DNA from 2 places in the Luteibacter sp. PvP120 genome. Region 1 is predicted to be linked to the other one. Evidence: riboswitches for the same ligand, from Rfam matches in the RefSeq annotation. Region 1 holds a riboswitch; the other holds the start of a gene.
What was found. A riboswitch is a leader RNA that binds a small molecule or an ion and turns the genes downstream of it on or off. The one in region 1 is predicted to bind cobalamin.
Positions count from the first base shown of each region.

Region 2: linked by a shared signal. The riboswitch ahead of ACVKN3_RS17860 (ribonucleoside-diphosphate reductase subunit alpha) and the one ahead of ACVKN3_RS03905 (CoA-acylating methylmalonate-semialdehyde dehydrogenase) in region 1 are both predicted to bind cobalamin.

Region 1 is NZ_JBSRXP010000001.1:985,566-989,806, forward strand. Features, by position in the region: gene ACVKN3_RS03900 (acyl-CoA dehydrogenase family protein) at 1-92, opposite strand, end outside; gene ACVKN3_RS03905 (CoA-acylating methylmalonate-semialdehyde dehydrogenase) at 104-1,618, opposite strand; cobalamin riboswitch at 1,758-1,962, opposite strand; gene ACVKN3_RS03910 (LysR substrate-binding domain-containing protein) at 2,151-2,894, shown strand; gene ACVKN3_RS03915 (hypothetical protein) at 3,007-3,192, shown strand; gene ACVKN3_RS03920 (excinuclease ABC subunit UvrA) at 3,392-4,241, shown strand, end outside.
Region 2 is NZ_JBSRXP010000011.1:94,369-98,609, forward strand. Features, by position in the region: gene ACVKN3_RS17860 (ribonucleoside-diphosphate reductase subunit alpha) at 1-2,232, opposite strand, end outside; cobalamin riboswitch at 2,392-2,607, opposite strand; gene ACVKN3_RS17865 (hybrid sensor histidine kinase/response regulator) at 2,788-4,241, shown strand, end outside.

The DNA of each region.
Region 1 (4,241 bases):
AGCTCCGCCTGGGCGAAGTCGCGCGCCGCCTCGCGGAACGCATTCTGCTCGTCGCTCAGGCCCGCAGCCTGCACCGTCACCGGAATGTCCATGAGGGGCGCCCTCACTTCAGGCTGATGGTGGTGTTGACGCCGTGACCCGTGCCGCCGTCGTCGAACCAGCGCGAGGTGACCGTCTTGGTCTGCGTGTAGAACATGACCGCCTGCTTGCCGTACGGCCCCAGGTCGCCCAGCTTCGAGGCGCGCGAGCCCGTGAACGAGAACAGCGGCACCGGCACCGGGATCGGCACGTTGATGCCGACCTGCCCCACGTCGATGTCTTCCTGGAAACGACGCGCCGCGGCGCCGCTGCCCGTGAACAACGCCGTGCCGTTGCCGTTGGGGTTGGCGTTGACCAGCGCGATCGCCTCATCCAGCGTGTCCACCGTGAGCACGACGAGCACGGGACCGAAGATTTCCTCGTCGTAGATACGCATGCCTGGGCGCACGCCCGAGAAGATGGTCGGACCGACGAAGTTGCCCTGTTCGTAGCCCGGCACGCGGCAATCGCGGCCGTCCAGCTCCAGGGTGGCGCCTTCGGCCACACCGGCGTCGATCAAGGCGTGCACGCGATCGCGCGCCGCGCAGGAGATGACCGGGCCGACATCCGTACCGGCCTCGCTGCCCGCATTGATTTTCAATGTCTTCGCGCGGGCCACCAGGTCGGGCAGCCATTCGCGCGCGGCGCCGACCAGCACGGCCGTCGAGGCCGCCATGCAGCGCTGGCCCGCCGCGCCGAACGCCGCGCCGACCATCGCGTTGAGCGTTTGCTCGCGATGGGCGTCGGGCAGCACCACGGCGTGGTTCTTCGCGCCCATCATGCACTGCACGCGCTTGCCGGTCTGCGAAGCACGATGGTAGACATGGGTGCCGACGCGGGTGGAGCCGACGAACGACACCGCCTTGATCTGCGGGTGGTCGCAGATCGCGTTGACCACGTCCTCACCACCATGCACCACGTTGAGCACACCGCGGGGGATGCCCGCCTCCACCGCCAGCTCGACCAGGCGCATGGTCACCATCGGGTCCTGCTCCGACGGTTTCAGCACGAAGGTGTTGCCCGTGGCGATCGCCATCGGGAACATCCACAACGGAATCATCGCCGGGAAGTTGAACGGCGTGATGCCCGCGCACACGCCCAGCGGTTGCAGCAGCGTGTACGTATCGACACCGCCGGCCACGTTGTTGGCCAGCTCGCCCAGCTGCAGGTTGCCGATGGCCGCCGCGTGTTCCACCACCTCCAGGCCGCGGAACACGTCGCCTTCGGCATCGGGCAGCGTCTTGCCCTGCTCCGCCGTGAGCGTCGCGGCCAGTTCGGCCATGTGCTCGCGGATCAGTTGCTGGTACTTGAGGAAGATGCGCGCCCGCGCACCGATAGGCGTCTTGCGCCATGTGACGAAGGCTCGGCGCGCGGCGTCCACCGCCGCCTCGACTTCCGCGGGCGTGGCGAAGGGCACGCGTGCCAACACTACTTGCGTGGCCGGGTTGACCACGTCACGCCATTGCGTGGTGGTCGATTCGACGAACTCGCCGTCGATCAGCAGCTTTACCGTGGCGACATGGGTCGCGGCCGGGTTCATCTCGTTCATTGTCCAGTCTCCAGATCGCTCACCCGCGAAACCGGGCGTGCGAGGGACAAGACAAGTGATTCGAGACAACGGACGCCGCGTCGAGTCAGCTCATCCGGTTGCCCACCGCAACACCCGAGGAAGACACCGCATGCGATGTCTACCACGGGCCGGTCTCCGGGCTTGCGAGCGATGCGGCATGCATCAGCCCGACACCTTCCCGCGTTGCCGCAGTGGTTCTGAGTCGGGTTTTCTCGCCTACCGTTGCGGGGGCAGCGCCGGCATCGGACCGGCTTCCCGTTTCACCCTGCGCACCGGAATGGCGGCGGCAGGACACCTGTGGCCCATCGATTGTAGGCGGCGCAACGCATGGGGACACGCTGCGATGCAGTAAACGGCGGGGCTACGGCGTCAGGGCGTGGGGTCATGATCGGGCATCACCCCATCGCTCCGGGCGTGATGAGCGCAGCGACGTCACCCCGCCCATTGATGAATCCACGACATAGGACCAAGCGTGTTACCCCGCTTAATCGCTGGGTTGAGGGTGGCGCGCACCACGCGCAGCGTCTCGCCCACCGAGGCGGGCGAACGGCTGATCGGCAGCGTGGGGCCGCGCTTCGACGAGATCGAGGCGGAGATCGAGGCCCTGGGCGAGCTGCGCGAACGCCCGGCAGGCAACCTGCGCATCACCACCGCGGAGCATGCCGCGCAATCCATCGTCATGCCTGCGCTGGAACGGTTTCTGCCGCAGTACCCGGACATCCATGTCGAGCTGAGCGTCGATTACGGGCTGGTGGACATCGTGGCCGAGCGCTACGACATCGGCATCCGCCTGGGCGAGCACCTGGCCAGGGACATGATCGCCGTGCCGGTTGGCCCGCCCATGCGCATGGCCGTGGTCGCCACGCCCGGCTATTTCGAGCGGCGCACGCTCCCGCGCACGCCACAGGACCTGACCGGGCACAACTGCATCAACCTGCGCCTGCCGACCTATGGCAGCCTGTACGCCTGGGACTTCGAGAAGGACGGCCGCGAAGTGAAGGTGCGGGTGGAGGGCCAGTTGATCCTCGACGGCATGAACGCGATCGTCCGTGCGTCCCTGGCTGGCCTGGGCCTGGCCTGGGTACCCGAGGACGTGGTCTCGCGGCATGTCGAAGCGGGAGCGCTGGTGCGTGTGCTGGAGAACTGGTGCGAACCCTTCGCCGGCTATCACCTCTATTACCCCAACCGCCGACAGCCCGTGCCGGCCCTTACCTTGCTGGTGGATGCACTGCGTTACCGAGGCTGAATCGTCCACCAAACCTTGACATATGGCCGATTGACACCACCTCCTGTGTAGCCGAGGATCGTTTCAGGCCGCGCCCGGGTCCCGGTGTCGCGCAGCACGCAGGAGAAACACCATGAGCCAGCGCCACCTCATCCTCGCCGCATGGTTGGCCCTGGCCGTCGTGTCATATGTCGCCGGGTCGGTCACCGGAACACTGCTGCTCGTCGGTGCAGGCGTGGTCACGGAAACGCTGTTCTGGTTCAACCTGATGCAGCAGCGGCGCATGCAGCGCGTGCGTGTGGTTGCCCGTCGGCGCTGAGGTTGTCTGGATCGCCCGCATCGTGGGCTCCTACGTAGGTAGTCGGCGCAACGTGTACCTGTAGGAGCGGACGATGTCCGCGATCCACTCCCGCGACCACACACCCGCAAACACGCCCCCACACAACCCGCCCTACCTCCCCACGCAACAACACGCAATTTCACGTCACGGCAGATGATCCGGCGGCGATAATACGGGCATGACCCGACGCAACGCCCCGCCTACCATTCCCGCCAGTTTCCCTACGCCCACCGACACCCGCGGCTTCGTCCGCGTCCGTGGCGCACGCGAACACAACCTGAAAAACATCGACGTCGACATCCCGCGCGACGCCCTTGTGGTGTTCTCCGGCGTTTCGGGCTCCGGCAAATCCTCGCTCGCCTTCGGCACGCTCTACGCCGAGGCGCAGCGGCGCTATTTCGAATCCGTGGCCCCCTACGCGCGGCGCCTCATCGACCAGGTGGGCGTTCCCGATGTCGACGACATCGAAGGGCTGCCGCCGGCAGTGGCGCTGCAACAGCAACGCGGCACGCCAGGCACGCGCTCGTCGGTGGGTAGCGTCACCACGTTATCCAGCCTGGTGCGGATGTTGTATTCGCGCGCCGGCTCGTACCCGCCGGACCAGCCGATGCTGTTCGCCGAGGACTTCTCACCGAACACGCCGCAGGGCGCCTGTCCGCATTGCCATGGCCTGGGGCGCGTCTACGAGGTGACCGAGGCCTCGATGGTGCCCGATCCCACCCTGACCATCCGCGAGCGGGCCATCGCCTCGTGGCCACCGGCCTGGCATGGGCAGAACCTGCGCGACATCCTGGTCACGCTGGGCTACGACGTGGACATCCCGTGGAAGGACCTGCCGAAGAAGCAGCGCGACTGGATACTGTTCACCGAGGAAACGCCGACGGTACCGGTGTATGCGGGCTTCACCCCCGCCGAAACGCGTGCCGCGCTCAAGCGCAAGACCGAGCCGAGCTACATGGGCACGTACATGGGCGCGCGTCGCTACGTGCTGCACACGTTCGCGAGCACGCAAAGCCCGTTGATGAAGA
Region 2 (4,241 bases), on a different contig from region 1:
GGCGGCCAGGTCGATCAGGGCCTTCTGCGGCAGTTCCCACGTGGTGCGATACACCTCGCGCAGTGCGGCCGGGATGGACGTGATGCCCTGGACGGAGCCTTCGGCGAGCTTGATCTGGTCGCGCACTTCGGCGGTCCACAGGCCCAGCGTCTTCAGCTCGTCCACCAGGTAACGGTTCACCACCAGGAAGTCGCCCGACAGCGTCTCGCGCTTGAACAGGTTGGACACCTGCGGCTCGATGCACTCGTAGCAGCCGGCGATCGAGGCGATGGTGGCGGTCGGCGCGATGGCGATGACCAGCGAGTTGCGCAGGCCCTTCGCCTTGATCTTCTCGCGCAGCTCGGCCCAGCGACCGTCGACGTCGGTCGGCGTGGCGGCCGGCCAGTAGTCGAACTGCAGCTCGCCGTTGGCCGCGCGGGTTTCCTCGAAGCCGGGATGGGCGCCGTCACGCTCGGCGATCTCGTTGGACATCGACAGCGCGTGGAAGTAGATCTCTTCCTGGATGCGCGAGGACAGCTTCAGCGCTTCCGCGGAGTCGAAGGGCAGGCGGAGCTTGAAGAAGACGTCCTGCAGGCCCATGACGCCAAGCCCGACCGGACGCCACTTCATGTTTGCCGTCTTCGCCGTGGCGATCGGGTAGAAGTTGAGGTCGATCACGCGGTTCAGCTGGCGCACGGCGGTGCGCACCGTGGTGGCGAGCTTGTCGTAATCGAACTGGCCGTCGACCACGTGGCGGGCCAGGTTCACCGAGCCGAGGTTGCACACGGCGGTCTCGCCTTCCGAGGTCACTTCCAGGATCTCGGTGCACAGGTTGGACAGGTGGATGACGTTTTCCGGACGGGCGGTCTGGTTGCTGGTGGCGTTGGAACGATCCTTGAAAGTCATCCAGCCGTTGCCGGTCTGCGCGAGCGAGCGCAGCATGCGGGCGTACAGCTCTCGCGCCTTGATCGACTTGACGGCCAGGCCCTCGGCCTCGGCCTTCTCGTAGGCGGCCTCGAAGGTGGCGCCCCAGGTGTCGACGAAGTGCGGCACGATCTTCGGGTCGAACAGCGACCAGTCGCCGTCGGTCTCGACGCGGCGCATGAACAGGTCCGGCACCCAGTTGGCCAGGTTGAGGTTGTGCGTGCGGCGCGCGTCGTCGCCGGTGTTCTCACGCAGCTCGAGGAATTCCTCGATATCCGCATGCCAGCTTTCCAGGTACACGCAGGCGGCGCCCTTGCGCTTGCCGCCCTGGTTCACCGCGGCCACCGACGCATCGAGGGTCTTCAGCCACGGTACCAGGCCGTTCGAATGACCGTTGGTGCCCTTGATCAGCGAGCCGCGCGAGCGGATACGTGAATAGGCCAGGCCGATGCCGCCGGCGAACTTCGACAGCTGGGCCACGTCGCCGTACTTGGCGTAGATGGACTCCAGCGCGTCCTGAGGCGAATCCAGCAGGAAGCACGACGACAGCTGCTCGTGCGCGGTGCCGGCGTTGAACAGGGTGGGCGAGCTGGCCAGGTATTCCAGCGACGACAGCATGCGATACAGCTCGAGCGTCTCGGCCACGTCGTTGCCGCCGAGGGCGCAGGCGATGCGCATGAAGAAGTACTGCGGCGTCTCGATGACGAAGCGGCGGGTCGGGTGGCGCAGCAGGTAGCGGTCGTAGACCGTGCGCAGGCCGAAGTATTCGAAGCGGCGCGAGCCGGCGGTGTCGATGGCATCGTTGAGCTTGCGCGCGTTGACCAGCACGAAGTCACGCAGGCGCTCGTTGAGGATGCCCAGCTCGAAGCCGGTGCTGATCGACTGCGAGAACGACTGGATGTCCTGGCCGGACACCTCCTTGTCGACGAAGGCGGCCAGGAGGCGCGCGGCCAGCTGGCCGTATTCCGGTTCCTCGGCGGTGAGCGCCGCGGAGGTGCGGATCGACAGCTGGTCCAGCTCCTGCGTGGTGGCGCCGTCGTACAGGCCGCCGATGGTCTTCAGCGCCACGCGCATCGGGTCGACCGCGAACAGGCCATCGGCGCTGCGGGTCACCGCGCGCACGATCTTGTTCACGTCGACGGCTTCCTGGCCACCGTTGCGCTTGGTGACGCGCATCTGGCCGGGGCTGTGCGGCGGCGTCAGCGCGAACGCCGGCGGCGGCTCGTTGCGGTAACCGGCAGCGGGTGCCTTGTCCGCCGGGGCGGGGGAGGTAACGGCCGTATCGGCTGCTTCGGTGCGCTCGCGCGCGGCGGATTCCATCGTGGTCATGTCAGGCGTGCCCCAGGGCTCGGTTCAAACTCCCGTTCCCTCGGACGGGGCTCGAAGCGGTGGGCCGGCGGAAAAGGGTCGCGTCGGAGCACGCCATCGGGGGCTCCGGACCGCGACGTGCCTCCCCGCGGAAGCCGTCACCACAAAAACCGACGCCTGGCGGGGCGACAGCTGTTGGCAGGTCTTCGGACTTCGTGGACGGGGACGCCTTTCGGGTCCGGCCTAGCCGTCGCTTCCCAATCCCAGGGGGACCAGTGCGTGTGACGGGTTCGTTTCCACTTACCGCTGCGGGGCAGTTCCGGATTTACACCGGATTCCCTATTAAGTCCGACGGGCAGTCGCGCCTCTTCGGACACCAACGGGACACACCATATAGCTGGTCCCCGGTACCGTCAACACAAGATGTAGGGTAAATGCGCTATGTGCTTGATCCGCCGGGAGTCATTTTTTTGCAACCCCCAGCGTGCCGATTTCCGCAGCGCGACATGACCGTTTCGTGAAGATGGCCTACACAAAGTGCAGGGCTTCGAACCTTTAACATCTGCGATCTGCCCCATGACCGCTCGCTCGATGCCATCTACGTTCGCGTTGCAGGAACACGCCCTGGTCACCCATGCGTTCGACGCACTGCCGTTCGGCTTCACGGCCGTGTCGGCGACAGGGGAACTCCTTTACGCCAATGCCTGGATGACCGCACGGCTTCGTGACGGGGCGGGGCAGGGCTTCCTGAACTGGTGGACGGACGACAGCCGGTCCCGCCTGACCGCCCTGCTGGCGGCTGGCGGTATCGAGGGGGTCCGCGATATCGGGCTGACGGCCGCGGACGGCACGGCGTGGCGGGTGTCCGTCGAGCCATGGCGGCGCCCGGTGGACGGCGAGCCCGTGTTCATGGTCGGCGTCTACCCGACCGTGGAGACGCCGGGGGATGCCGGCGGTGCCGAAGAGCGCCGCCTGGCCCTGATCGAGGTCAGCAACCTGCTGCGCGACCTGGAAGACCCGACGGACATCGCCTATCGGGTGGCCGAGGTGCTCGGCCGCACGCTACGGGTCAGCCGTGCCGGTTACGGCACGGTCGATACGGTGGCGGAAACCATCACCGTCGAACGCGACTGGAACGCCCCGGGCATCCAGACGATCGCCGGCGTGCTGAACTTCCGCGATTACGGCTCGTACATCGACGACATCAAGGCCGGGCGCACCGCCCTGGTTACCGATGCCTACCAGGACCCGCGTACCGTGAATACCGCGGATGCCCTGGCAGGCATCAGCGCCGTCGCCTTCATCAACATGCCGGTGACCGAGCGCGGTGGGGTGGTGGCGTTGCTGTACCTCAACCACGCCGACCCGCGTGAGTGGCTGGAGGAAGAGATCGCCTTCGTCCGCGAGGTAGGCAACCGCACCCGCGTCGCCGTCGAGCGGCGCCGTGCCGAGGGGGAGCTGCAGCAGCTGGCCCTGAGCCTGGAACGGCAGGTGGCGGAGCGTACTTCCGAGCGCGACCGTATCTGGCGCCTGTCCAGCGACATCCTGCTGGTTGCCGATGCGGACACGCGCCTGCTGTCGGTCAACCCGGCGTGGACCGCGATCCTCGGCTGGAGCGAGCGCGAGACCCTGGGCCGTTCGTACCTGGATTTCGTGCATCCGGAGGATACCGAACGCACGGGCGAGGAAACCGGGCAACTGGCCGACGGCGTGGCCACGCTGCGCTTCGAGAATCGCTATCGCACGGCCGACGGCGGCTTTCGCCAGCTGTCGTGGCGGGCGGTGCCCAGCGACGGCATGATCTTCGCCGTGGCCCGCGACGTCACGACCGAGCGCGCGCGCGACGCGGAACTGGATGCCGCCCAGGAGCAACTGCGCCAGGCGCAGAAGATGGATGCGATCGGCAACCTCACCGGTGGCGTCGCCCACGATTTCAACAACCTGCTGCAGGTGATCAGCGGCAACCTTCAATTGCTCGGCACCGACGTGTCGGGCAATGAACGCGCCGAGCGACGCGTGGCCAATGCCAT